One region of the Scopulibacillus cellulosilyticus genome, then DNA from elsewhere that is predicted to be linked to it. Evidence: riboswitches for the same ligand, from Rfam matches in the RefSeq annotation. Region 1 holds a riboswitch; each other region holds the start of a gene.

Region 1 (9,987 bases):
ATAATCCGTCCGATATTTTTGGAGTGTCTTGTACAGCTTTATAAAAAAGGAGGAAAAATAATATGATGGAAATGTTCAAAAAAATGATTGGTGATAAAAAAGAGTACAAAATGATGATGGCACGGGTTGAAGCCCTGCCAGAGGACTACCAGTATGTATTTAAGAAAATTCAAAACTACATGTGGAATTTCTCAGCGGGCAACGGGATGGATATGCTGCACATACAGTATGAATTAATCGATTTGTTTGAGGACGGTGCGGCGGAAGGCAAACAAGTTCTGGAAATCACCGGGGACGACGTGGCGTCCTTTGCCGACGAACTAGTGGCAAACGCTAAAACCTATGTCGCCAAGTATCGTGAAGATTTGAATCAGAGTATCATGAAGCGATTGGGAAAAAAGTAAATTCAATGGATAATACCGACTGAATAGCTGGTTACAAATGTGAATTGCCGCTTTCGCTATTCAGTTATATTTTCAACTTGGTACTAAGTCATACAGATTATCAGCCAGACTAAATAGGGTATAGGCAATCCAGCTCCGCAAAGCGATTTTTATAAGGAGGAAAAAAGTATGAGCAATGCAGCGATTTCTGTAAAAGGGTTAAAAAAGTCCTTTAAAGACAAGGAAGTCTTAAAGGGGGTGGATTTTGAGGTGCGGCGCGGCGAAATTTTCGCACTGCTGGGATCAAATGGAGCGGGCAAGACGACGACGGTCAGCATCCTCTCAACGCTGATGAAGCCCGATGCCGGCGAAGTAGGCATTTGCGGCTTTGACGTCCAGCGTCAACCGGATCATGTTCGCCAGAGCATCAGCCTGACAGGTCAGTTCGCAGCTTTAGACGGCATGCATACCGGGCGGGAAAACCTGATGATGATCGCCAAGTTGCGAGGGGTTTCCAATCCCGCTCAAGTCGCCGATAATCTGCTTGCAAGATTCAGCCTGCTTGACGCGGCCAACCGCCGGGCGGACAAATATTCCGGCGGGATGAAGCGCCGGCTCGACATCGCCATGAGTCTGATTGGGGCGCCAGCAGTCATTTTTCTCGATGAACCAACGACAGGGCTTGACCCCGAAGCGCGGATTGAAGTCTGGGATACCGTCAAGGAGCTTGCCGGCAGCGGCACGACCATCTTGCTGACGACTCAGTACCTGGAGGAAGCCGAACAACTGGCAGACCGCATCGCCATCCTGCATGGCGGGAAAATCATCACGACCGGTACCCTTGCCGAACTCAAAGAGATGTTCCCGCCGGCGAAAGTGGAGTACATTGAGAAGCAGCCGACATTGGAGGAAATTTTCCTCGCGATCATCGGCAAAAAGGAGGAGATGTAAATGAAAAGCAAAACAGGGGTATTGCTAGGGCGTTTAATGCGCAACATCATGCGCAGCCCGGATACGATTATCACGGTGGCAATTACGCCGATTATGATGATGCTGCTGTTTGTCTACGTATTTGGCGGCGCCATAAAGACAGGTACGGACAACTACGTCAATTATTTATTGCCGGGAATACTGCTGATGGCTATCGCATCCGGCGTCGCTTACACTTCCCTGCGGCTGTTTACGGATGTAAAGAGCGGGCTGATGGCGCGTTTCATTACCATGCCCATTAAGCGCTCGTCGGTATTGTGGGCTCACGTGTTGACCTCGCTCGTTTCCAATGCGCTTACTGTCGTGGTAGTTATCTTCGTTGCGCTCTTGATGGGCTTCCGTTCCAACGCTGATATCCTGCATTGGCTCGCGGTGGCTGGGATACTCGGGCTGTTTACACTGGCGCTGACATGGCTGGCGGTCATTCCCGGATTGACAGCGAAATCTATGGAAGGGGCGACAGCCTACTCATACCCGCTGATTTTCCTGCCGTTTATCAGTTCGGCCTTTGTTCCCACCGAAACCATGCCTAAAATTGTCCGTGCGTTCGCTGAGAACCAGCCCGTGACTTCAATCGTGAATACGATTCGCGCCCTCTTGTATGAAGGGTCTGTCGGCAACGGTATTTGGATCGCGCTTGCCTGGTGCGTCGGCATCATGGTCATCGCTTACTTCTTCGCCATTAAAGCATTTAAACGCCAGTTAGGGTAAGCATGCGTTAGCTTAACAAGATAAATTAAAAAAAGTCGGTTCCTTAGCGTATGAAGTGACCCCATAAAGTTAGACAGATTATTTTCTTAGGCGGCTTGTAAGGTCTGAATTCGGTATTGTACCGGGCTCAGGCCTTTTAATTTTGCCTTTATGTGGCCGTTAAACTATTGGGAGCCTTTAACTGTTTATTCGTTCTTTATCCTCAAAATCAAAGTTAATATGGGAACAAGACCCCAAGGGGCAGTAATTACGCCAAACGGAACCCGTGCTTATGTTGAATGGATTTCACAGTTATCAAATTTGAAAACTATAAAAGTAATTTGATTATACAACTTATGTTGTGTTTACATAAAGCGCATTTTATAGGATACAAAACTTTATGCACAGTTTTACTCCGCATACTTATAAACATCCGGTCTCAGGTTTTCGAAAATTGGGATGTTTTGTTGTTGTTTTGCTACTTTCTGTATATCGATTTCTGCTGTTATGATTGCTTCTTGGTTGCCCGCTTCTTCTACGATGTTTCCGTTTGGGTCGATGACGATTGAATGCCCCGCATATGTGTTGCCGACATGATTTTCATTATTAACGTCCCCCACACTGTTACATGCAATGACATAGACACAATTTTCTATGGCTCTTGCTTTCAATAGTGTTCTCCAATGATCTATGTTTTTTGTAGTCCACTGCGCAACATAAAATATGATTTTGGCTCCTTGAGACGTTGGGTAGCGGGTAATTTCCGGAAAACGCAAGTCATAACATATAATTTGACTCGCTTTGATACCATTAATTTCAAATACTTCTGGAACTTCATCTCCACTAGTTAAATACAAATGTTCATCTAACATCGGCACGAGATGTATTTTATCTTTTTGATAGAGCAGCTTACCCGTTTTTGATACCGCAAAGGCTGTATTATAAATGTTGTCATTGCGTTTATTTGAAACTGAACCTGCAATAATATCCACGTGATGTTTGGTTGCTAAACTTTGGATAAAAGGAAGGCTTCTTGTTAAATTGATATCTGCTTTTTCCGCTAAATGGTGTAAATCATAACCGTTATTCCACATTTCAGGTATCACAACAATCTCAGTATCTGCTTCGAGATTTTCTTCAAATAAGGCTTTTATACGGCTTTCGTTTTGCTCAACTTCTCCTTCTATAATCTCAATTTGAAATAATTGTATTTTCATTTTTCTACCTCCTATTCATATCTAAATTTATAAATGGCATATAACTCATCATTGTATTTAACATCTTCGCCATGTGATGAAGATATGATAGAGGGTTTTATTTCATCTATAACTTGCCCGCTAGTAATATTTTCGTCCATATCAACTGTGAACTTTTGAATTGGTGGGTGTAAGGTTTCAGCATGAGAAATGAACAAGTCTCCAGTTAACAATACATTGTCATCTTTATGATGGTATATCACATGCCCCGGAGTATGACCGGATGTTAAATATATGTCTAGGGGTAAAGTTTTAATGATATTGTCACTTAAACCTTCAACTTGATGTTCAACACCTGTTGTTTCCTTTTCTGTTTTGTTTGGATATGGCTTTTCACCATTGATAAACGGAATTTCAATTTCGTGCGAGTATATAGGAATGTTTAATTCATCTCGTAAATACTTGGCACCATTAATGTGGTCCAAATGACCGTGTGTCAGTAAGATACTTTTGGGAACACCTAAAGATTTTGCTGCGTTCAACTGCGTACGTGCATATTCTTTCATTCCGGTATCAATGATATAAACATCCTTACCATCCACCACGTACCATGTATTGATTTTGACCGGAATGCCAACGACGGTTTTATAAGTAAGTTTATAAACATGTTCAGAGATTTGAACAAGTTCCAATTCATACACCTTCTTCTTATTTATTTGATATCATTAGTTTAATAAGTGAAAAAAGGTGTAACAAGAAGGCACATTTTTGTTACTGCCCATTGAGGTGAGAAAATGTCAGGCTTTAAAAGCGATCAATATGGTACTTGTACATTTACTGTAAAGCAAGCTTGTCCAATTGAATTAACAATGCATATTTTTGGTGGTAAATGGAAAGGCATCATTTTATCTTTATTGTCGCAATCACCAATGTATTACAATGCAATGCGCCGTGAAATACCAGGTATAAGCCAACGTATTCTTACACTGCAACTTAGAGACCTCGAAAATGATGGCATCATTGAAAGGGAAGAAACAAACGATAACCCTAAGAAGGTTTTATATTATTTAACAGCTCTTGGAGAAGATTTTGTCCCAATACTTAAATCTATAGAGACATGGGGCAACGCTTATTTATGTAAAAAGAATGAAAATAAAAGATCTTAAATTTTTGTCTTAGTTGACTTAATGATCGTTATAAGAACTCTAAACTGACCATCCTATGATATAAGGAGAATCAGTTTGGAGTTACATATCATTATTCTTTTCATCTTTTATATGAAAAAAGATAAAGTATAAACTAATGAAAAAGTAATATATAGCTGTAACAGATAAAGCATTCATGAAGCCTAATGAAAAATCATTGTTGTTAAGAAATACATTAATTAACATAAATACCAACATAAAAATTATGGGTGACATTAAAAAAAGTAATTTAAACAATAATTTGTTACTAAGACTCACTGCGAGTCTCCTTTTTAAAGTACTTTTGGGGTTATTTTCATGCACTAACTCAAATCAGTTGTTCTACTTTTTTAAATATCTCATAAACGCCATGCCTTTTTCTGTTTCGACTTTTTCAACTTTGATCCCTTTACCAGCAATCACATTGTAAATTTTGTCCGCTGTTTCGTAAATCTTGTTTTTTTCCAAATAAAAAACCTCCTCAATAAAAAGGGTATTCATAATATGAATTAATTTTTGAAATCCTTATATTATGAAACTCTCTAATGGTTTATCGTATGCAGGGGCATGTGGCGGTTACCCCCATATGTGTTTAGAAGTTAATTTACTTCCATGTGAGGGAAGCCACCGGCGCTATGGCAGGTGGTTTTGCTTACTCATGATTTAACCCTTTGAAAGGTCAATTTGGTTATTCGAGTTGATTTTGTAAGCGTTATCATTTATAATGTTATTAGGTTGAACAACAAATGTGGTTGTTATGGCATCTGGCGTAGGTGGGGCCAATGCTGCAGGGCGCATATATCATGGGTCCTTTTTTCTTTTGATAATTAATATTACTAGGAAACTGTTTTTAAAGCGATCAGGAGTTAAGAAAATTAAATGGTTCTTGAAGTAGAAATCAGAATCCCGCCCTTCGGCGGGATTTTTTTGAATTAAAGTACTATACACTCCTTGATAAGTTATCCACAGTTTATGGGGTCTGACCCCCGAAATGTGGATAAGCCTAAAATTTTCTTCACACTTTTTATGATTATTTATATGATAAATTAGCCGCGATTACTGAACGGGATGAAATGAACTGAACAATACTTTTAATTCAAATCAGCCTTTTTGTAATAAAAATTACTAATTTCAGTAAATTTTTTCGTTGAAAATGCTGTGAAATAAAACATTTTATTAAAAAATACTATTCCGACCCAAAAAGTCGGGTTGACTTTTCTGTTTATTATGATAAGATTTTAAATCAATAACACTTAATACTTATCAAGAGAAGGCGGAGGGATATGGCCCGATGAAACCCCGGCAACCTGTCCGTTGCTCAGCTCAGTTTTTCATTATATTACCAGAGTATGAGGATAAGGTGCTAAATCCAGCAAAATGGATACCATTTTGGAAGATAAGTAAGGTTGAGAAATTACCTCGCAGTCTTTCTGAAGTGGAGGCATTTCCTAATTTACTATCAAAAATATCTTGGTTAGCTTGATTGAGTTTATGCGTTAGGGCCAAGACGGCGGATAGTATATAGCAACTAGGAAATCATCAGCTAAAGACAGCTTGATGATTGCCAAGTTTTCTAATTGAAGGGGGGACTGAAGTGGGTAATAGTGAACAATTAGATCCAGTCATTTCACAGATAAAAGAAATGCTTAAATCCATGCATTTTGGATCAATTACACTTGTTGTCCAAAATGGTAAAGTCATTCAGCTTGAAAAAAATGAAAAAGTAAGATTAAAATAATACGCTGACTAGACAAACTAGAGGCGGTTTTAGCTTACGATTGTTCAAAGGGGTCCGGGAAGATTCTTTTCCTCTTTTTTTGAACACGTATTAAAAAGCTAAGGCCGCCTCTTTTGATGAAGGGAGTATAGAAAAATTGATAACGTATCAAAATTGGCTAACACCGGAATTATCATTTGATTCAAATTCTGAAACAAAGGGTGCGCTTGAAGTTCTTGAATGGGCTTATTCAACATATGGAGATGAAATTTTATATTCATGCAGCTTCGGAGTAGAGGGCATCGTTTTAATTGATCTCATCTCAAAAGTTAACCCGTATGCACATATCGTTTTTTTAGATACAGGATTACACTTTCAGGAAACTTATGACGTGATCGATCAAATTAAGGAAAAATACCCGAATTTGACGATTATATTAAAAAAGCCGCAGTTAACATTAGAAGAACAACAAGAAGAATACGGCAAGGAACTTTGGAAAAGTAATCCTAACTTATGCTGCCATTTAAGAAAGATCGAACCGTTAAAAGAATCATTGGATCATGTATCTGCCTGGATTTCCGGTCTAAGAAGGGAGCAGTCTCCTACACGAAAAAATGTCCAATATATTAATAAGGATGATAAATTTCACAAAGTGAAAGTTTGTCCGCTCATTCATTGGACTTGGAAAGATATTTGGAGATACGTTCATAAGAACCAATTACCTTATAATGTTCTTCATGATAAAGGATATCCAAGCATCGGATGCCAACCTTGTACACAGCCTGCTTTTAACGAACAAGATTTACGCTCAGGCCGGTGGGCAGGACAAGAGAAACTTGAATGCGGATTACATGTCAGTACAAGAGGAACGTCATCATGACATGGATAGCAATATTGGTTGGCTTGCTCTTTGCTCTAAATATTGGCGGGAGCGGAGCAGCCGCTTCCTTAGGTGTCGCTTACGGTTCTGGCGCTGTTAAAAAGGTTTACTATGCATTACTGTTGTGCTCAATTGGCATTTTACTGGGTGCAACCATTGGCGGGGGAGAAGTTATTAAGACGATTGGATCAGGGCTTATCAACGAAAAATATCTAAGTGTCCAAATCGTTATCATTATCTTAGTATCAGCCGCTTCCTCATTGTTTATGGCAAATATTATGGGCATTCCGCTGTCAACAAGTGAAGTGACTGTTGGCGCTGTAGTAGGTATAGGGGTTGCCTATCAATCTATGTATTTATCAAAACTCATCTTTATCATCATTTGCTGGCTTGTGGTTCCTGTACTTGCTTTTATAATCACAATTATCTTAAAGAAGCTTTTTGAAAAAATAAAACTAACCAGCTTTCTTGAAAATAAAACAATTTTATTAACGGTCTTGCTCATTATTGCAGGTTTTTTTGAAGCATTTTCATCAGGAATGAATAATGTAGCCAATTCTGTGGGCCCGCTTGTTGGCGCCGGTATCTTGAATATTGGCGAAGGAAAATGGATTGGCGGGATTGCTGTAGGTATAGGGGTCCTGCTTTTAGGAAGAAAAGTGATTGAAACTAACGGAAAGAAAATCGTTATTTTTTCAAAAATTGAAGGGATTATTATTTCGTCTACTGGCGCCAGTCTTGTTATATTAGCCTCAATTTTTGGCATCCCGGTTCCGATGGCGCAGATTACGACCTCTTCAATACTCGGAATAGGTTACACCAAAAATGGCGTGAATGTTTTTCAAAAAAGTATTGTAAAAAGGTTATTGAAAATCTGGATTGTATCTCCAATGTTTTCATTGATTTTATCTTATGTGTTTGTCCAGGCTTTTATTTTCTCAAACTGGTATGCCTTCGTTGTAGTCGTCATTGTTTTTGCTGCAACGATTGGAGGGATCAGTTTAACAAAATCAGTTGGATTGAAATTATTTCAGGACAAAATTGACTATAAAACCAAGTAAACAACTATGAAAAATGCGCATTTGAATGTGCATTTGATAGATAAGAAGAACCTAAAAACTTTGTAACAAAAATGAGGAGGAAATATTGATGACTATTGCACCGCATGGAGGAACATTAATCAATCGCTATCAACCAAATTATGAGGTTTCAAAAATCAAACATTCGGTGGAACTTGATGTAATTGCACTTCGTGACCTTGAATTAATCGGTATTGGCGCTTACAGCCCGTTAACAGGATTTCTTAATAAGAGTGACTATGACAGTGTTGTAGAGAACATGAGACTTTCAGATGGGACGGTTTGGTCAATCCCGATCACATTGCCTGTCGATGAGAATAAAGCATTATCTTTAAATGTTGGTGAAGAAACAAAGCTTGTCCATCATGGTGAGGTTTACGGGGTGCTGCGCATTCAAGATAAATTTAAACCAGATAAACTGAAAGAAGCGGAATTCGTATATCGGACAACCGAGCTTGCGCATCCTGGTGTCGTTAAGCTGTTTGAACGTCCGGCTGTTTATCTTGGCGGTGAGATTATCCTGACAAAAAAACCGGAGAAGTTATTCCCTGGTGAAACATATGAACCTGCTGAATCAAGACAGCAATTTGAAGAGCGCGGCTGGAAAACAGTAGTTGGCTTCCAAACAAGAAACCCTGTTCATCGTGCCCATGAATATATCCAAAAGACGGCGCTTGAAACAGTTGACGGGTTATTTTTACAGCCGCTTGTCGGGAAGACAAAGAACGATGATATTCCTGCAGACGTCCGTATGAAGAGTTACCGGGTATTGCTTGAGAATTATTATCCTAAAGATCGGGTATTATTAGGGGTCTTTCCGGCAGCAATGAGATACGCTGGACCAAGAGAAGCTGTTTTTCACGCAATGGTACGCAAAAATTATGGCTGCACGCATTTTATTGTCGGCAGGGACCATGCAGGTGTTGGCAACTATTACGGCACCTATGACTCTCAAAAAATATTCAGCAATTTTACTAAAGAGGAATTAGGGATTACGCCGTTATTTTTTGAACACAGCTTTTACTGCCTAAAATGCGACAGTATGGCATCGTTAAAAACCTGCCCGCATTCTAACGAGGACCGATTAATTCTTTCAGGAACAAAAGTAAGGACCTTATTAAGAAACGGGGAGGCACTTCCAAGCACATTTAGCCGTCCGGAGGTTGTTCAAGTACTTGTAGAGGGACTGGCAGAAAAGGTACCGCAGTAACGAAGGGAGCTAAGAAAATGTCTGCAAATATCACCTGGCATTCCGCGTCTATTTCAAAAGAGGAACGGAGAAGTCGAGCCGGACATCATAGTTTTGTGATCTGGTTTACAGGGTTATCGGGTTCAGGTAAATCAACATTAGCTAATGCTGTTGCCGGGAGGCTCTTTGAAGATAATCTGCAATCTTATGTTTTAGACGGGGATAACATTAGGTTTGGATTAAATAAGGATTTGGGATTTTCGGAGACTGACAGGAAAGAAAACATTCGCCGCATAGGAGAAGTAGCAAAACTGTTCGTTGACAGCGGGAGCGTTGTTCTGACAGCTTTTATTTCTCCTTACAAAGAAGATCGCGAGTCAGTGCGGCAATTGCTGGAGGCCGATGAATTTGTTGAGGTCTATGTTAAATGCTCGTTAAATGAATGTGAAAAACGCGATCCAAAAGGACTCTACCAAAAAGCACGCAAAGGAGAAATTCGTGAGTTTACTGGGATAAACGCACCTTATGAGGAACCGGAGAATCCGGAAATTACCATCGATTCGGAATACCTGACAATCAATCAATGTGTTGATCAAATCATTGACTATCTAAAGGGAAATGGTTTCATTTAAGATAGAAGGGCTGTCTCATAGCATAAGAGACGGCTTTTTTTTATGCC
Region 2 (9,987 bases), on a different contig from region 1:
TGGAAATAGTGAGCATCAGCATATGAGCCCTGATCCCTTCGCCATTCCCTACTGACAGCATTCTGCGAAATGCTGAGGTAAAACCAAATCTTGCGTGAAATAATGTATAACCTAACAACAAACCAACCCACAGCAGAACGCCTTGCTTAATGCCTCCAATTGAAATAGAAAAATAGCTCAGAATAATAGTTATAAGTGCAGCGGCAATAATTAAAATCGTTTGCGGAGAGCCGAGGCTATTTGTTTGTTTTTTCTCTGTTTGCTGTTCTTGATGCTTTTGAACACTATGATGAACAGTTGCCAATTCAAATCACCCCAATTCGTATAATTTTAGTCGGATTTAATATTTTATACCATCATACACTATTTCGTGTCAATAATAAACTGTTATTTTTATCCGATGACAATGGGAAAACGGTTAAACAAAAGCTTTATTTTATTAAAACTAAGAAAAGCGGCACAATCCAATTGGATTAGTGCCGCTGTAATCTACGCTTTATTTTTGGTCTCTTTCGCCTCTAATTTTGCCTGTTTCTTTCTCGGTGACAGTCTTGGAAAACCAATCATTATGGCAATAATACCGCAAATACCGATCAGAATGGGATAAAAATTATAAACCATGATGCTTACAGGAGAAATAGATGCTAATCCTGCTGCTGCTAAGAGTTGTGCGCCATAAGGAATAATACCTTGCCAGCAGCACGAGAATAAATCCAATAAGCTTGCCGATTTTCTCGGGTCAATTTGATATTGATCTGAAATATTTTTGGCCAAGGGACCTGTAATAATAATGGCGATAGTGTTATTGGCTGTACAAAGATCAGTCAAGCTGACCAATCCGGCAATACTGAACTCAGCGCCTTTTTTCGACTTGATTTTACGTGTCACAATATATAATAGATAGTCTATGCCGCCGTTATAACGGATGATCTCGACAGTCCCGCCAATGAGGATCGCCAGCATCGCCATCGTTTGCATGCTTGCGACGCCATCGCCAATTTTTTGTAAAAGACCTAACAAATGATAGCTGCCATTAAATAATCCAATCGCACCGGCAAAAATGATGCCACCGGCTAACACAATCATTACATTGACGCCGGACAATGCGGCGATTAATACTGCCAGATAAGGAAGGGTCTCCAGTATGTTGAAATGATGCTGTGTGACTTCCGCATGGCCGCCTGTTGACACGAAAGCCAGAATAATAATGGTGACAATAGCTGCCGGCAGAACGATAAAGAAATTGGTTTTAAATTTATCGCGCATCTTTGTATTTTGTGTACGAACAGCCGCAATTGTTGTATCGGAAATAATCGACAAATTATCGCCAAACATAGCGCCGCCAATAACAGCCGCCATGGATAAGGCCATTGAGATATCAGTTTGGTGGCTGATACCGACGCCAATCGGTGCCAAGGCAACGATTGTTCCCATAGAGGTTCCCATAGACAAAGAGATGAAACAGCCTATGACAAATAAGCCGACGATAAGAAGGTTTGGCGGTAAAATCGACAGCGTCAAATTGACTGTTGATTCAACGGCGCCCATGCCTTTGGCTACTTCTGAAAAAGCGCCGGCTAACAAGAAAATAATCACCATCAAAATGATATTAGGATGCCCTGCGCCTTTACAAAAAGTTTCAACCTTATTATTCAAAGACTCTTTTTGATTCATAGCCAGAGCAACGCCTGCCGCGATAAGAATAGCTACAATCACAGGCATTTTATTAAAATCACCGGATATAATACCAGTCCCAAGGAATAAAACTAAAAATATAACAAAGGGCAACAGCGCCAAAGGGTTCCCTTTACTTTTTTCCATTAAAATCACCTCTCTAATCATAGTTGTCTTGTATGCAAGTATGAGAGGCCAAATAAAAGACCTCATCTTTCCAATAAGAAGAGGTCTTATAAAATATATAAGAAACGCCCTTCTTATCTTCCAAGCCTAAAGCTTGCTGGATTTGGCACAGCACTCTCTGTGGAGTCCGCTGCCGAGACTTCATCGGGCCAGTCCCTCTGTCTCTCTTGATAAGAAGATTTATTTAGAAGATGTTCAAACAGTCCGGGAAAAATAGCTGTCGAAGCGGTATAGTGCTCCTGCGCCGAAGATTACTCACAGAAGTATTGCCGCTTCTCGTCGCAACTCGTAGTAGTTCGAGATGTAACGCTCGTTCCTCCTTTTTGAACAATCACTTTAAATTCATTTTTAATACTATCTTACAATAAAGCGTTTAGGTTATAATGTCAATTGGAAAATTTCCATTTTGAATGGTTTGAAAATTCTAAGGCTGCGGAATCCAAAAATGGGGGAATTTTTAAAATGGACAATAATAAGCCGGTTATACTGCCGCTGGAAAAAAGAACCGGAAAACAAAAAGAGCTTTTTTTCATATGGTTTGCTTCAAATATTGGCATTTTAGGATTGGTTTATGGCGCTATTCTCGTTAGTTTCAAACTGAGTTTTTTACAATGCCTTTTAGCCGCGGCTGTCGGTTCTCTATCTTTTGCATTGGTAGGGTATTTAGGTATACCTGGAAAGGGGGCTGGGGCATCGACCTTTGTATTGTCGAGGGCAGCCTTCGGAATAAAAGGAAACTATATCCCTACTTTAATTGGATGGATAAACCTTGCAGGGTGGCTGTCAGTCGGTGTTGTAACAGGTACATTAACTTTATTATCTCTATTTGGCGCTTTTGGTTTTAGTTCTACTAAAACGTTAACAGTCATCAGCTTAATTATTTTTTCAGCTTTAATTATTGTATCAAGTATTTTTGGTCAAGAAACGCTTGTAAAGATTCAAACATGGTTTACATATGTATTTGGGATATTGACGCTAGTCGTCTTATTACTTTTAATACCAAAAACGAATTGGGGCGAATTATTGAGTATGAAGAGCGGAGAATGGCTGGGCAGTTTTCTGCCGGCTGTATCCATTATCATGGCAGGTACGGGCATTAGCTGGACTATCGCGGCAAGCGACTATAGCTGTTATCAAAATCCAAATAATTCTTCGAAATCAATATTTGCAAGTATCACTTTAGGGGCGTTCATTCCTTTATTCGTTATAATAGGTGCCGGTGTTCTGATGACGACTTCAGTATCTGGATTATCCACATCATCAAATCCAATCGATGCGATTAGTCATGGATTGCCTAAATGGATGATCATTCCCTATTTTATAACAGCGCTTGGCGGCTTAATCCCGCAATGCATCATTGCTTTGAAATCTGCAAGGGTCAATTTAGAAACGCTGAATATTAAAGTTAATCACGCATCGGCTGTCACCATACACGCGTTAATTATGATATTCTTCACAATATATGTTTTGTTTATTTCTGAAAATTTCTTGGGAAATTTTCAAACGTTTCTCGGGCTCCTTGGGGTTGGGCTTGCATCATGGGCCGCAACATTCCTTATTGATTATATTTGTATAAGAAAGCGAGAGGGCTATGAATTAAGGCTGCTGACGGATAAGGATTATAATCAAGTAAACTATCGAGGTGTATTTAGTTGGTTGATAGGGGTTGTCTTCGGGCTGTTATTTACAAATTCACCGTTTTTTAACGGACCGTTTGCTATAGGGATATTCAGGGACAGCAGTTTAGGAGTCATCCTGGCTTTTGTTGTCAGCGGATTAATATCTCTCATACTTATTTCTTACAGTTCTAAAAAAGTTAGGAGAAATATATAAAATTTTAGGAAACCTTAGTATAATAGATATTAAGCCAAAAAGTACATAGGTTATGATTCAGGTGCTGAAAGCTTTGCTTGCAGCTTAAAAGGGAAGTTGGTGAAAGTCCAACGCGGTCCCGCCACTGTAAATGGAAAGCGGTCTAAGAATGCCACTGTATGATCGAAACGCTTAACGAAGTTAAGTGTTCATATGGGAAGGTTTAGACTGCAATGACCATGAGCCAGGAGACCTGCCTGATTCAGAACACCAATGGCCTACGCGGATAGGGAGGTGTTGTTTAAAAACAGTGCACATTATTTAAAATAATGAGGATTTCTTATGTTTTTAACACACGCGGCGCATCTCCAATAGGCAGGGGATGTTTTTTTAATGCCATTAAACAGACGAGGGGGAACTTTCAGTGAAAAAAAGATTACTGGCGTTATTCTTAACGCTTATGGTCATTTTTGGCTTATTAGCAGGGTGCGGAACAAGCAATAATGACCAAAAAGCTAACAAAAACAGTCAATCCAAAACCGAACAAACGGCCTTTCCGGTAACAATTAAAGATGGTCTCGGGGATAAGGTAACGATTAAACATAAGCCTAAAAGAATCGTCTCGCTTATTCCAAGCAATACAGAAATTGCCTTTGATTTAGGTTTGAACAAGCAAATAGTTGGTGTCTCAGATTTTGATAATTATCCTAAAGCCGCTCTTAAAAAGACAAAAATCGGCGGGGAAAACATGAATGTGGAAAAGATAATCTCGTTAAAACCTGATCTTGTCTTAGCTCATGCATCATCTGCTCATAACAGCCGGGACGGCTTAAAGCAGCTTCGTGAGGCAGGTATTCCGGTTCTTGTTGTGAATGATGCAGAAAGCTTCAATCAAGTCTATCAATCTATTCAAATGATTGGACAAGCGACAGGGACAAATAAAAAAGCGGATCAAATCATAAACGATATGAAATCGAAAGTGGCTGCTATTCAAGAAAAAGCGAAGCAAGTGCCTAAAGATAAAGAAAAACGGGTCTATATTGAGGTTTCGGGGTCCCCGGATATTTATACCGCCGGTCAGGGAACCTTTATGAATGAAATGCTGAATATCATTCATGCGAAAAATGTTGCTGCTAATCAAAAAGGCTGGGTGAAGATATCGGAAGAGTCAATTGTGAAAGATAATCCCGATGTTATCTTAACGACATACGGTTATTATCAAAAAAATGCCGTAAAGAACTTATTGAAGCGTCCAGGCTGGGGTAATGTTGCCGCTGTTAAAAATAAGCAAGTCTATGATGTGAACAGTGACCTTGTTAATCGCCCGGGCCCAAGGTTGGTTGACGGCTTAGAGGAAATGGCTCAAATGGTTTATCCGGATGTATTTAAAAATAAGAAGTAAATCAACACAGCTTTTGAACAAGTCCTGATAGAAAGTGAGAGAACGGAATGATAAGCTCAAGCCTTCTTCAAGTAACAAGCGAACGGATTTTATTGGATTCACCTATTCAGCTTCGGACTTTATCTTCGGCAGTCATTGGCGGAGGAACGGGCTTTTACCGGACATTTGTCAATCGTCATGTTAATAAAAACTACTGTTGTGATAATCCCAAGAAGGAATTGCGGGATTATTTAGTAAAGCAAGGTCTTGATCCGGCTGATACACTGGCAATGATGACAGCCGCCCGGCTGGAAGACGCTGCTTATATGGATATTAATGAACAAGATTTCTCTGTACTCATCGCCGTAACAGCAGGCTTAAGCAATGCAGTCGATGCCGCCCATAGTAAGGCGCATCAAGTCCAGCCAATGAGCGGAACAATTAACACGTGGGTATTTGTGAACGCCAGGCTTGATGACCAAGCATATACACAAGCGATTGTTACGGCTACAGAAGCAAAAGTCCGCGCCCTGGATCATTTAAATATTAAAGATCCGGTGACGAATACTAGGGCATCAGGCACTTCAACAGACAGTGTGCTGGTTGCCGCAAGTCAACAAGGCTGTTATTTGCCATATGCCGGCACGATTACGCTGCTTGGGAAGGCGATTGCTTCAGGAGTTTACCAATGTACGGTTAAGGCCATTCAAAACTATCAATGTCGGATAAGTCATGATTAATCATCTAATTGCTATCACAATAGCTTATTTGATAGATTGGATTCTTGGTGACCCAAAGTGGCTGCCGCATCCCGTACGCTTTTTTGGAAAAGGCATTGCTTTTTTTGACAGGCATTGGAATATAGGGCGTCATAGAAAGGTAAAAGGGCTGTTAACGGTGATCTTGTTGCTTGTTATTGTGTTTGGGCTGAGCTTATTCATTGTCATACTCGCCTGCTGGGTTAATAAGTGGCTGGGTGTGGCTATCGAAGCTATACTCATTTGGACGACGATTGCAGCAAAGGGGCTGAAAGAAGCGGCGGAGCAGGTTTATGAGCCGCTGCAAAAAGGTGATCTGCCGCAAGCAAGAAAATATTTGTCTTGGATCGTCGGCCGTGATACAGATCATCTGCCGGAAGAGGAGATTGTCAGAGGGACTGTAGAAACGGTTGCTGAGAATGTTTCTGACGGTGTAACGGCGCCAATCTTCTGGGCCTTTATCGGCGGGGCGCCGTTTGCCCTTATTTACCGGCTTATTAATACTTGCGATTCCATGCTGGGTTATAAAAGTGAGAAATACCTTGAATTTGGTTTTGCGGCCGCAAAACTGGACGACCTTGTGAATTGGCTGCCAAGCCGGATAACTGCGATACTGATAATAATCGTAAATAAAGCTGTTCCGCCGTTAACCCGCTGGAAAAGTTTCGCCATATTAAAGCGTGATGCCAGGAAACATCCAAGTCCTAACAGCGGTTGGGGAGAGGCGGCTGTTGCTTCCCTTTTAGGCATTCAGCTTGGCGGCGTTAATTATTACAAAGGTGTTATTTCTAACCGGGCAAAACTGGGTGACCCGCTTTTTCCTTTAAGCACCGGACATATTCTTGATACTGTCAAGATGATGAAACGTACAGTATTGTCTTTCATCCTTGTACTTTGGCTAATTGGAGGAATCATTTATGCTGCCAGCTCATGGATCTAATCCCGAACATCTCATCAAACAGCTTGATATGGCTGTCCCGGAAAAATTAATAGATTTTAGTGTTAATACCAATCCCTTTGGCCCGCCGGCTGAGCTTCAATCCGTATGGCAGTCGCTGTACAAAGAAATTGCTGACTATCCTGACCCTTATGCAAAGGCATTAAAGGCTGGTATCAGTGCACAGGAACAAATAGACGGGAAACAGCTTCTCATTGGCAACGGCGCCTCTGAACTGATTCATTTAATTGCACGAATGTTTCAGGGGCGTCACGTTCTAATTGTTGATCCGACTTTTTCGGAGTATCGGACAACCTGTGAAGCCTATGGCTGTCATATAGCATCCTTTCAACTGAATGAAGATGACGGCTGGCAGCTAAATGCCAATCAATTATCAGAGGCTTTAAATGGGAAGGACGCCGTTTTTATTTGTCATCCGAATAATCCAACAGGTGTGACATATAGTCAAGAAACGCTGCTTAAAGTTATAGAAGAAGCGTCCAACCTGGGCGTTTATGTCGTTATTGATGAAGCTTTTTATGATTTTTGCATCGAAGAGATCTCAATGAGCAAATATGTAACGGATTATCGTCATCTCATTATCTTAAGATCACTTACGAAAATGTATGCCTTGGCAGGAATCCGCCTTGGCTATATCATTGCTGACGAAGCTGTGATTAACCACCTAAAGCGCTTTCAGCCCCATTGGAGTGTAAACACATTGGCGCAAAAGCTGGGTGAACTTTGCATAAAGCAAACAGCCTTTGTACACCAAACTAAAAATAATATAGGGCTTGAACGTTGCCGTTTATTTCCCGTTTTAAAAGATTTAGGTTATAGATTAAGTCCAAGCAAAGTAAATTATTATTTGCTCCGGGAAGAAACAAAAAAATCGGCAAGACCTTTACTGCGCTTTTTAATTGAGCGCGGCATTGCGGCCAGGCATACAGATAATTTTATAGGTTTAAACGGTAAGTTTTTGAGATGCGCCATTCGGACACAGTCAGATAATGATCAATTATTAAAAGCGTTAAAGGAATGGAAATCCATATGCTAGTATTTATAAGCGGCGGGGTCCGCAGCGGCAAGAGCAGCTGGGCCGAACGCCTGGCTGTAAGTAAAGTTTTGCAATTAGGAAATGGCAGGCTTAATTATATTGCAACTGCAGTCAGAACCGATAAGGAAATGGCAGAAAGAATTACTCACCATCAGAAAAAAAGGTCAGCGGACGGATTTCAGTGGCGAACATGGGAACAGCCGGAACGGATTGAAAAAATTGCAAACAATTTTACAGAACAAGATGTTGTCTTGCTTGATTGCTTAACAACACTTGTCAATAATGAATTCTTTTCTTTTTATAAGAATCAATCTGTGTTAAAAACCAGAATCGAAGCTATTATCTCGGGTATTAAACAAATGAAGGCACGAGCGGCTTTGGTCGTTGTCGTTTCTAATGAACTTTTTCAAGACATAACTGATTACAATCCATTCGTACTGGATTACTTGAAAACGCTCGGATATCTTCATCAAACAATAGTGAAAATAGCCGGAGCGGCATATTTACTTGAATTTGGGCGTGCGAGACTAATGAAAGGAGGAGAGGACCGTGAAAGGGATCATGATACAGGGAACAGGATCTGATGTTGGCAAAAGCTTTCTCGCGACAGCCTTATGCCGCATTTTTTATCAAAGAGGCTATCGGGTGACGCCGTTTAAATCACAGAATATGTCCAACAATTCCTATGTGACGGTTGACGGCAAAGAAATTGGGCGGGCTCAAGGTATCCAGGCGGAAGCGGCTCATGTTACGGCTTCTGTTGATATGAACCCGATTTTATTAAAGCCAAGAAATGATCGAACCTCTGAAGTTGTGCTGCTTGGTGAAAGTTACCAGGCTTATTCCGGGATAGATTATCGTGATCATTTTTATGAATTAGGCATTTCTGCCGTTAAGAAATCCCTGGAACGGTTAAATAAAGACTATGAACTGCTCGTTATTGAAGGGGCAGGCAGTCCGGTAGAAATGAATTTAAATGATCGTGAACTTGTCAATATGAAGGTAGCTGAACTTGCCGATGTACCAGTTATTTTAGTTGCTGACATTGAAAGAGGCGGCGTGTTTGCTAACATTGTCGGCACCTTAGAGCTTCTGACAGAGGCTGAACGGGCCCGTGTCAAAGGAATTATTATTAATAAATTCAGGGGGGACATGACGCTGTTTGAAGAAGGTGTCCGCTGGATTGAAGAGAGAACAAGTGTCAAAGTCGTCGGTGTTCTTCCCTATCTGCACGATCATAAAATAGAGAGTGAAGATTCACTGTCCATTGCCTCCAAATTTCTGAACCAGGAAAAGAAACCGATCGATATCGCGGTTATTAGGCTGCCGTTTATTTCGAACTATACCGATGTTGAGCCTTTTTTATATGAAGAGGATGTTTCGGTCCGGTTTGTCGGAGACACTGAAACGTTTGGCAGCCCGGATGCTGTGATAATTCCGGGTACCCGCAGTACAATCGCTGATTTAGACTTTTTAAAGGAAAAAGGTCTTGATGAAGCGATTGTTGATTATGCAAAAAGTGGCGGAACGGCAGCTGGTATTTGCGGCGGTTATCAGATGATGTGTGATCAATTAATTGATGAAGCGGGAACAGATACGGGTGAAATAAATAAAAAAGTTGACGGTCTGGGACTTATTCCGGCTGTGACGCGGTTTCAGCCCATTAAAAAAACAGTGAGATCAACAGGCGTTGTCCACCGGCGATCAGGGCTGATGTCAGTACCAATTGAAGGTTATGAGATTCATCTTGGCAGAACAGACATGTTAGATACTGATGAGCCGCCATTACCCTTTGTATCTTTACAAAATGGTGAAACCGAAGGTGTTTGCTACGATAAGGGAAGAATTATCGGCACTTATTTTCACCATCTATTTCATAATGATGAGTGGCGGACAGTATGGCTAAACCAAATTCGTAAGAAAAAAGGGCTTCCGGAACGTAACTGTCACAGGCTTCATCAATCGGGGGATCATCGGTTTGATTTGCTGGCAAAACAAGTTGAGACGTATTTGGATATAGATTATTTAACTGATTTGGCTATTAATTGGGAGAAACATGAATGATTAAGCAATCTAAGGTGTGGTTTGAGGGGATGATCATTGCACTGCAATTTTTTACGGTCATTCCTATTCATCAAACGATTGATCTTAACATTAGAAATATTCGCCGGGCTATTCAAGT
Region 3 (9,987 bases), on a different contig from region 1:
ACCAAAAATAGAAAAAAAAGATGAAGTTATTGTAAAAATCACTTCAACTGCTATTTGCGGATCAGATCTGCATCTTTACCAAGGAAATATGCCTTTGCCCAAAGGATATATTATTGGACATGAGCCAATGGGAATTGTTGAAGAAGTTGGTTCTGAAGTCACTAAGGTTAAAAAAGGTGATCGGGTCGTCATCCCTTTTACCGTTGCCTGCGGCCGGTGTTTTTATTGTGAGCATCATATGGAAAGTCAATGCGACAATGCCAATCCCCATTATGATTCGGGAGGCTACTTTGGCTATACAGAAAAATTTGGAAACTATCCTGGGGGACAAGCAGAATACCTTAAAGTACCATTTGGAAACTTTACACCGTTTGTCATCCCTAAATCATGCGAACTAGAAGATGAATCACTTCTCTTTTTATCTGATGTCTTACCCACCGCCTATTGGAGTGTAGAAAACGCTGGTGTCAAATCAGGGGATACGGTAGTTGTTCTGGGCTGCGGTCCAGTTGGATTAATGGCGCAAAAGTTTGCTTGGATGAAGGGTGCAAAACGTGTGATTGCCGTAGATTATTTGAACTACCGCATCAATCGCGCTAAGCAAATCAACAATGTTGAGGTATTTGATTTTACCCAATACGATGATATGGGAGAACATTTGAAGGAAATGACTCATGGCGGTGCTGATATTGTAATTGATTGTGTCGGTATGGATGGTAAGAAATCAACACTTGAATTTCTTGAACAAAAGTTAAAGCTGCAAGGCGGAACGATTGGTCCTATTCAAATTTCTACAAAGGCCGTTCGGAAATTCGGTACTGTCCAAATGACAGGCGTCTATGGCAGCAACTATAATGCGTTTCCATTAGGGGCATTTTGGGTTAGAAATATTACACTCAAAATGGGACAGGCACCGGTCATTCATTTTATGCCGGAACTTTATCAAAAAATTGTCGATGGCGAGTTTGACCCGAAGGCCATTATCACACACAAAATGCCTCTTGATGAAGCCAGTCATGGTTACAAAATTTTTAACAATCGTGAAGATGACTGTATAAAAGTTGTTTTGAAGCCTTAATACAAATTTCAAAAAATATAGGGCTGTCTATGTTTGCCCTTTAACCCTAAATAGAATGCACGTCACTCCTACCATGACCCAAATTATCCGCTGGTAAGAAATGCGGTCAGTCAAGCCTAAAAGGCCGACAGTAGTTGTGATGATAAGAATAGCCGGACCAACCAAAGCAAGGGCACTATTAATCATTAATCCTTTTTCAATTGAATTGAATTTAAGTATTAAAATGGCCGCGGTTATCTCTATTAATCCGGATAAAATCCTAAATGAAGCCATGATCACAACCGCATTTTCAATAAATGTCCGCATGCGTTAATCCTCCATATCACTTCTCTATTTTTTAAATTCGGACTCAAATTATAATTAAAAGGTTTCACTATATAGTCTATGCTTTTATGGCTAAAGTTTGTCCTTTTTATGCTCTCGATTCAAATACCGAAACTGGATTTTACGTTAATGAACCTAAAAAACCGGTGACCCCGGTTTTTTTTAAGTAACAAACTTATATATCTTGAAAAGTCCAATGGTCATTTATTCAAGCTGTTTCTTAAGGAGAAGCAGAGGATGACCAGTTAAGTGAAAAAAGTATAGTGAATAATGACCAATTTACATAAAATAAACGTTTTCATATGACAGCTATTTAGTTCGAAAAAGCGGCCTGGCCATATACTATTGGTAGTAAAAAGGCGGTGTATTGAATGACTGTTAATCTTAGTTTTGGAGCAATAAATGTTAATTCTCAAGCCCGTAATTCAACGGTTTCTATTGGGGAAAGCAACCAGCCGGGGTGGACCTATTATGGTAAAAGTGCTTATGGCATCGGTTTTTATATTGGATTAGTTAAATCACAATTTGTATTCGGCAATGTTAATGATATGGATGGTATTGATAATCCAATCAGCACAGCGATTAATGATCCGAGTGTGCAAAATGAAGGATTATAATTAATAATCCATTAAATAAGTAACTCTGTAAAATTTTCATTTTTAAAAGGTCACTTTTTCAGGTGACCTTTTAAAGAAAGCAAGGAAATTTTATACAATTCATCTCGGTTGCTTAAAGGGGTAACTTAATCTTCAGTAAATACAAGCCACCCCAACAATGATTAACAAAATGAATAAAACAACGATTAACGCAAAGCCTCCGCCATATCCGCATCCGCCGTATCCGTAGCCGCCATATCCTCCTGTAAATCCCATAAAATCAACTCCTAGAAAAAGATACAATATATCCTATGGAACTTTGGGCAACTTTGACATGAAAATCTTGATTTAAAAAGTCTGATTGCCAAACCTTAAGGGGACTTCTTAGCAGACGTAAAATAATCTGCCGCTGTACAAAGTGTTTACTTTGTACAGCGGCAGATTTAAATAAAAAGAGGAATTTTTAAGATCTGGAAAACTAATGACTGATGTTTCATGACAACAGTTAATTTTTTGATAAAACATGCAAATGGGCCGTTTTCTTATTGATGTATTCAACAAGTTCGACGCTTATATCATATCTCATAAATGGTGTAATGAGATAAACCCCATTGAAATATTGAACAGCTGTATCAATTAAACCTTTTGCAATGGCAATACCTTCTCTGACAGCATTTTCACGGTCATTTCCCCATTGCGCCATTTTCTCGCGTACTGATACCGGCAATTGAATACCTGGAACTTCATGATGAAGAAACTCGGCATTCCTGGTACTGACTAAAGGCATGATCCCGATATAAATTGGCGTGTCGAGATGTTTTGTTGCTTCATAGATATCTTCGATTTGCTGTTCAGAATAAATTGGCTGGGTCATAAAATAATCGGCGCCCGCTTTAATTTTTCGTTCAAGACGGCGAACAGCCTTAGATAAATTGTGAACATTAGGGTTAAAAGCAGCTCCCACGGAAAAAGACGTTTTTTCTCCTAATGGCTGTCCTGAATAAGATATCCCTTGATTAAATTGCTTACAAAGTTCGATTAAGCCAAACGAAGAACAATCGTATACCGATGTAGCGCCTGGAAAATCACCAATTTTAGTAGGGTCACCGGTAATCGCCAGAACCTGATCAATCCCTAATGTGTGAAGTCCCATCAAATGCGATTGCAGTCCGACAAGATTACGGTCGCGGCAAGTAATATGGACAAGCGGGCGTATATTCAATTCGTTTTTAATATTAACGGCTGCCGCAAGATTAGAAATTCTTGGTGTCGCCAACGAATTATCCGCCATTGTTAACGCGTCAATACCTGCTTCCTTTAGGGCTTTGGCCCCTTCCATAAACTTTCCGAAATTCAATTTTTTCGGCGTATCTAACTCAACAATCACCGATGTACGTTGTCGAACGATTTCATTAAGACCTGGTTCGCGCTTTTTAATATCGGATTCTCTGACATCTATTTCCTCTGTCTCTGATTTTATGACTTTTTCATTGACAGGTGAATAGTTTGACAGAGCACTGGTGATCGCCTTTATATGTTCAGGCGTTGTTCCGCAGCAGCCGCCAATTAATCGTACGCCCTGTTCAGCAAGTGCCTCAGCATTCTTAGCAAAATAATCCGGCTCTGTCCGGTACATCAGATGGCCATCATGATATTCCAAAAGGCCGCCGTTAGGATAAGCCGAGAGATATGATTTTTTTGGTATTGGAACACTCTCGAAGGATTTAACCATATAATGGGGACCAAGCCGGCAGTTTAAACCGACAATATCAGCCCCGTTATCTTCAAGCTTTTCAAAGGCATCGGAAAGCAGCAATCCGTTTTGTAATACCCCCGGTTCATGGACTGATAATTGCGCAATGATTGGCAATTCAGTCTCTTTTCGGGCGATATCAAGTACTTCTGTCAATTCCTCAAAGTCATAGTAAGTTTCCAGTAAAATACCATCAACACCGGCTTCCAGTAAAACAGAAAGCTGTTCCAGAAAGCTCATTTTTATTTCATTTAAGACCGCCCTATCTTTCTCAACACCGCGAATCGCACCGATCGTCCCTAATATATATGAATGATTTTCCGCTGCAGTACGTGCAATCCGGACAGCTTCTTTATTTATGGCTTTCACATTTGCTTCGAGGCCGTAGCGGGCCAGTTTCAAAGCATTGGCCGCGTAAGTATTTGTTTGAATAACCCGGGCGCCCGCTTCGATATAAGCCTTATGTACATTTAGTACTTGTTCCGGCTCAGAGAGATTTAATTCTTCAAAGCAACGGTCGATGCCGTTAGCATACAGCATCGTCCCCATTGCACCGTCCGCTATTAAAATACCGGTCTTTAATTCTTCCAAAAAGCCCATGTCTTAGCCTCCTATTTCTATTTCACTTGATCTCCCTGCCGCATGAAGCGCCGCCTCAAAATCTTTTATAATATCATCCGGATTTTCTAACCCGACAGATAAACGAAGAAGACCGTCTGTAATTCCTCTTTTTTCCCGTTCTTCCTTTGGCATTGCCGCGTGCGACATTTTTGCCGGATAAGATAAAATTGATTCAACCGCACCAAGGCTTACGGAAAAGACAGTAATCTCGGCATGTTGAGTAAAGCTGCGAACCGCCTGTTCATCTGTCAATGAAAATGATAGAACAGCGCCGGGTCCATGACTTTGCGCTCTGTGAACAGCCCAGCCCGGATGATTATTTAAGCCGGGATAGTAGACTTCTTTAACAGCTGGATGGTTAGATAAAAATTCAGCAATTTGCTGTGCTGAACGGGAAGATTGCGCCATCCGGACGTAAAGTGTCTTTAAACCTCTTAAGACAAGCCACGAATCATCCGGACCAAGGACAGCGCCGATCGTATTTTGTAAAAAGTAGATTTGTTCAGCTAATTCTTTATTCCCGGCTACGGCGAGACCGGCAATACAATCACTATGTCCGGAAATAAATTTTGTCGCACTGTACAAAACGACATCTGCCCCAAGTTCCAATGGCTTTTGTAAAATCGGCGTCATAAAAGTATTATCAACAAAGGTTAAACAATCATTTTCTTTAGCCAGTTTGGCAATTCCCTGAATGTCGGCAATTTTCATCAGCGGATTTGACGGCGTTTCTATATAGATAACCTTTGTATTGTCCTGAATGTTCGCTGCTACATTCTCTAATTGCGTCATGTCAACAAACGTATGATCAACGCCGAAACGCGGAAGCACCTTAGTGACAAACCGGTATGTTCCCCCATAAACATCTTCAGAAATTAATAGATGGTCACCTTTAGACAGGATCATTAGCGCTGTTGATATGGCTGCCATCCCTGAAGCGAAGGCAAAACCCTTATAGCCCCCGTCAAGTTCAGCAATCACCTGTTCAAGAGAATCCCTTGTTGGATTTCCCGAACGACTGTAATCATATTTTCCATAATTATCAAAATCAAATTGATGATATGTTGATGTGCGGTTGAGCGGAACGCTTACCGCCCCTGTTATAGGATCCACCTTTTGTGTATTATGCAAGAGTTTCGTTTGTAGTTGAAACGGCTGTTTTTCCATTTTCCGCTGCCTCCTCTTCTGCATGTTTAAATGCTTGATCCAGGTCGCTAATTAAGTCATCAGTATGTTCAATCCCTACAGAAAAGCGAAGCAGACGATTGCATACGCCTTGTTTAATGCGAATCTCTTCAGGAACATCTGCATGGGTTTGTGTAGCCGGATAGGTGATAAAACTTTCCAATCCTCCTAAACTTTCTGCAAAAGCGATTAACCGTAAATTTTTCAAGAAAGGATTAACCCAATCTTCTTTTAAAATCCGAAAACTTAACATGCCGCCCCGGCCGGGATATAAGACATCAGTAACAGCTTGATGATTCTGTAAATATTCAGCTAACTTACGGGCATTTTCATCATGCTGTTTCATTCTAAGGCTGAGTGTCTTCATACCTCTCATAACAAGATATGAATCAAAAGGGGACAACACGCCGCCTGCCGCATTTTGGTAGTTTCCAATTTTCTCAGACAGCTCCTCGCCTTTGGTTACGATTAACCCTGCCAACACATCATTATGTCCGCCGAGATATTTTGTCGCGCTGTGTATAACAAGATCGGCGCCTTCCTCAATTGGCCGCTGCAAAAGCGGAGTATAAAAGGTATTATCGACAATGAGAATTAACTCATGTTTTCTGGCGATTTTTGCAAGTAAAGAAATATCCGTTTCCTGCATAAGCGGATTGGTTGGTGTTTCAACAAAAATAGCCTTTGTCCGATCATTAATAAGTTTTTCTACTTCATCCGGACATTGAAGGTCATTATAGTGAAACTTCATCCCCCATTTTCTGGCACAATCTTCAAATAAACGGTATGTTCCGCCGTAAAGATCCGCAGAAACGATGGCTTCATCCCCGCTTTCAAACAAAGATATAATCGCTTGTATGGCAGCCATGCCTGAACTAAACGCAAATCCCCGGTCGCCGCCTTCAAGTTTGGCAATTGCTGATTCTAATTCATCCCTGGTCGGATTTTTGGTTCTCGTGTAGTCATATCCTGTAGACTCTCCGATACCCTTATGTCTATAAGCCGTTGAAAAATAGACAGGCGGACTAATTGCCCCGGTTCTCTGACAGCTATAATTACCAATTTGAGCTAATACAGTTTCAATTTTTTCCTTTGTCAATGAAATCCCCTCCACATTATCCAATAGTGTGTGTTCAAAAAGGAGGACAAAAAGAGCCGACACTGGCTAAAAACGTCACGTCCATGTGACAACGCCAGTACTAGCACGTCCTGTGCGTCGGAAGTTCAAGGAAGCGCCGGCGCAGGAGCACTTTACCTTACAGTCTCGACAGCTATTTTTCCCGGACTTTTTGAACATCCTCTAAAAATAAAAAAAGGCAGACCATCAAGAAGTGGCCTGCCGTCCGCTCAAACGACATCTTATCTACCAAAGCATATCGATGCTTTGCAGGAATTGGCACCTTGCCCAACACTCAGCATTAACCTAAGTCAATCTTTCCTGAGTGCCGGGCAGGTTGCCGGGCGTCAAAGGGCCAGTCCCTCAGCCACTCTTGATAAGAGTTTTGAAAATAATATTTAAAAGTGAAGTTTCTGAAAGTATAAATAAAAAGTTACCACCAAATATAATTCATGTCAATACTTATTCAAAAAATTTATTGGCTTTTTTGAACTTTAAGTATCAATTGGCAAGTTTTCTTTACTTATTTTGATAAATTATGTGCAGAATCGGTTAAAGCTTTCAGCAATTTAGCACCGTCGGGACTTCCGAGACCTGTGCAGGCATCCCATCCTTGACTCGCTTTATATGAACCATGTTCATCTGTGCTGTCATTGTTTCCGCTTGTAATGTCATGAAAAGCCCCGTCCTCAGAAGACAGTTGATAGAGGGCCGGATTTATAAAGCCAACCGGCTTTCCAAGTTTTTGGTTAATGTTAGCAATCAATCCCGCCCAAAGCGGTGCAACAGCGCTTGTTCCGCCAACCACAAATTGTTTTCCATCGGCGAGAATTTTGTAGCCTGTCGCCGGGTCCGCATCACCGGCTACATCTGGAACCCCTCTTCCTTTTTTGCCGCCTGGATTAATAGAGGTGGGTACATGAGCGTTATCTTGCCACTTCGGCAGTTCAAAGACGTCGCTTACCCCGCCTCCGGTAGCACCGTTGTTACCTTCATTCCATACTACTTCTTGCGAAATTGCTCCGTTGTTACCTTCAAGCTTCGTTCCGCCGCATGCCAAAACATTTGGGCTTGAAGCCGGAAAATCAACATGTGCCTTTCCATCGTTTACCCCATCAGAGGCACCATTATCTCCTGATGCGCAGCAAACTGTCACACCAAGAGCTGCAGCATCGTGAAAAGCTTGATTCATGGCTTTTATTGACTGATTCGTCCAATTACTTTCAGCTGCTCCCCAGCTGATAGAAAGGACCGATGGTTTATTCTTTTTATCGTGAATAGCTGTCGTGATTGCTTTTAAGAAACCAGCATCAGTATTTGGTGCAAAATATACTGCCACTTTAACCCCGGAGGCAACTGCAGCGGCTATCTCAATATCCAGAACAACTTCTCCATCAGGACCATTTGGATCACCTGTCGGCTTGTTTTTTCCCCCGTCAACATTTACATCGATCAATTGCGGTTCCGATACTCCAAGATCTTTAAAATAGGTTTTGATATCTTCTTGCCGATAACCGCCGCCCAGCTCAATAATCCCGATACATTGGCTGCTGCAGTCTATATCAGAAGGATAGTTATACATTTTTGCCACTTCTGTCGGTTTATAGGAAACGCCGGATGAACGGGAATCTAATACCGCATTATCCTCCTTTAGGAGGCGAAAGTGGGGTTTTGCCTGCGGCCGGTTATCTAATCCAAAAACCCCTTGGACAACATCATTAAGATTCTCAGGAATGTAAACATGTCCTGTATGACCGCGGTAATTAAAGTCCGGATGTTCATAGTTTGCCAGCTCAACATTAAAAGCTTGGTTAAAAGAAGAGGCTTTTCCTGATAAAACCACAATTCCCGATGAAGTATTTATTTCGTCTACTTTAAGATCATATTCATCGGCAAATTCTTCTATTTTCTTAACATCTTCAGGATCTGCACCATAAGCGTCAGCAAATTCATCATGTGATAGGTGCTGTCGTTTGGAAAACGGACGCTCAGCCATTTCATTGACCATTTTCTCTAATTTCGATTTTGTGCTTCCGCGGCGCAAATATATCGTTACTGACATCTGCTCATTAGGATCCAGCGTATCAATTTTACGTGCATTTTTTGGCAGAATGCGTTCACTGCCTTCAATACGAATATAATTCCCCATTTCTCATTCATCTCCTTTAAAGGATATATTGATAGAATGTTGATATATACCTTTACCCGAAAAATTCGAAATATTAACTCGTATTTTAGTCTTATATATCAGGAACTATTATTTAATGTTGTTATCCACAGTTTTGGGGTCAGACCCCGAAAATTGAAGTTATCCACAATCAGAGCCTATGTTCAAATAGATTCCTTTTCCAATCTTCGCCAATGTATCTAAGGCAATAGCGGAATTAACGCCTTGAGATAATGCTGTGATTGTTACTGTCCGATCACCTGCATAAAGAATACCGACATCGTGTTGGCGGTCACCGGACCAGCCTGTTTTGTTCGCTAATTCCCACTTTGGCATGCCGCCAATCATCTCCGGATCAGGGTCCGGTAAATAAGCCGGCAAACCATTGCGTATTTGCTGTTTTTTCATAATATTGATCATTTGCTGGCAAGAATGTCGGGAAACTATTTTCCCGGTTGCCAATGCGTTTAATAATACAGATATATCAGAGGCTGTTATAACATTTCTCTTATTTGTATCCGCCGGGTAAATGATCAATTTACGCTGAAATGAACTTTCTTCCATACCTATGTCCCTTAATGTCTGTTGTATATGCTTAATACCGGCAAGATCAATAAGCATGTTTGTCGCCGTGTTATCACTTTGAACGATCATAAGAGTCAACAAATCGAATACCGGCAGCCTGATACCTGGCGTTAAATGCTGTAAGATGCCTGATCCGCCAACAAGATTTTCACGTTTTAAAACAATCTCCTCGCTTAAACTGATTTGCTGCTTCTCTACTGCCGAAAAAACAGCTGCCATAATAGGAATCTTAATGACGCTTTCTGCCGGGAATTGGACGTGCTCATTTATTCCCCATCGTAAGTTTCGATCTAAATCCTCAATAACAATCCCCCAAGTGCCTCCTGCTTTCTCAATCATTGTCAATATATCCTCTTTGAGTTTTTCCATATCTGCTAACCTCCAATATGGCTGTTAGTCGTCATAATCTTGAAGCATAATCTTATAGCCTTTTCTTAATTCATTCTCTGCCAAAATATAAGATACCTTTAGACATGTAACCTTAAAAAATTACTTATTAATTTCGAATGTCGCTCTTAAAACTCCTAATTTCGCTCTTAATTTCTGAATAACGCTCATAAT

Evidence for each region. Region 1 has a riboswitch for S-adenosylmethionine ahead of ACFQRG_RS18855 (YezD family protein). Riboswitches for the same ligand answer to the same signal wherever they lie in the genome.
Region 2: another riboswitch for S-adenosylmethionine. It lies ahead of ACFQRG_RS02910 (Na+/H+ antiporter NhaC family protein); the one in region 1 lies ahead of ACFQRG_RS18855 (YezD family protein).
Region 3: another riboswitch for S-adenosylmethionine. It lies ahead of ACFQRG_RS20510 (methionine biosynthesis PLP-dependent protein); the one in region 1 lies ahead of ACFQRG_RS18855 (YezD family protein).

Annotation. Positions count from the first base shown of each region.
Region 1 is NZ_JBHTCO010000041.1:81,527-91,513, reverse strand. Features, by position in the region: gene ACFQRG_RS18895 (DUF1048 domain-containing protein) at 63-404, shown strand; gene ACFQRG_RS18890 (ABC transporter ATP-binding protein) at 573-1,334, shown strand; gene ACFQRG_RS18885 (ABC transporter permease) at 1,335-2,084, shown strand; gene ACFQRG_RS18875 (carbon-nitrogen family hydrolase) at 2,474-3,280, opposite strand; gene ACFQRG_RS18870 (MBL fold metallo-hydrolase) at 3,292-3,951, opposite strand; gene ACFQRG_RS18865 (winged helix-turn-helix transcriptional regulator) at 4,054-4,425, shown strand; gene ACFQRG_RS18860 (hypothetical protein) at 4,786-4,911, opposite strand; SAM riboswitch class I at 5,701-5,846, shown strand; gene ACFQRG_RS18855 (YezD family protein) at 6,038-6,181, shown strand; gene ACFQRG_RS18850 (phosphoadenylyl-sulfate reductase) at 6,318-7,040, shown strand; gene ACFQRG_RS18845 (inorganic phosphate transporter) at 7,037-8,101, shown strand; gene sat (sulfate adenylyltransferase) at 8,190-9,329, shown strand; gene cysC (adenylyl-sulfate kinase) at 9,347-9,940, shown strand.
Region 2 is NZ_JBHTCO010000003.1:93,481-103,467, reverse strand. Features, by position in the region: gene ACFQRG_RS02915 (YeeE/YedE family protein) at 1-304, opposite strand, end outside; gene ACFQRG_RS02910 (Na+/H+ antiporter NhaC family protein) at 490-1,821, opposite strand; SAM riboswitch class I at 1,932-2,037, opposite strand; gene ACFQRG_RS02905 (purine-cytosine permease family protein) at 2,323-3,693, shown strand; cobalamin riboswitch at 3,736-3,947, shown strand; gene ACFQRG_RS02900 (ABC transporter substrate-binding protein) at 4,097-5,074, shown strand; gene ACFQRG_RS02895 (adenosylcobinamide amidohydrolase) at 5,122-5,793, shown strand; gene cbiB (adenosylcobinamide-phosphate synthase CbiB) at 5,786-6,751, shown strand; gene cobD (threonine-phosphate decarboxylase CobD) at 6,729-7,805, shown strand; gene ACFQRG_RS02880 (bifunctional adenosylcobinamide kinase/adenosylcobinamide-phosphate guanylyltransferase) at 7,799-8,389, shown strand; gene ACFQRG_RS02875 (cobyric acid synthase) at 8,355-9,869, shown strand; gene cobS (adenosylcobinamide-GDP ribazoletransferase) at 9,866-9,987, shown strand, end outside.
Region 3 is NZ_JBHTCO010000044.1:22,143-32,129, forward strand. Features, by position in the region: gene ACFQRG_RS20480 (zinc-dependent alcohol dehydrogenase) at 1-1,078, shown strand, start outside; gene ACFQRG_RS20485 (YqhV family protein) at 1,106-1,384, opposite strand; gene ACFQRG_RS20490 (hypothetical protein) at 1,774-2,019, shown strand; partial or broken gene ACFQRG_RS20495 (YjcZ family sporulation protein) at 2,152-2,229, opposite strand; gene ACFQRG_RS20500 (bifunctional homocysteine S-methyltransferase/methylenetetrahydrofolate reductase) at 2,504-4,351, opposite strand; gene metC (cystathionine beta-lyase) at 4,355-5,539, opposite strand; gene ACFQRG_RS20510 (methionine biosynthesis PLP-dependent protein) at 5,496-6,656, opposite strand; SAM riboswitch class I at 6,914-7,057, opposite strand; gene ACFQRG_RS20515 (S53 family peptidase) at 7,198-8,823, opposite strand; gene ACFQRG_RS20520 (serine hydrolase) at 8,983-9,795, opposite strand.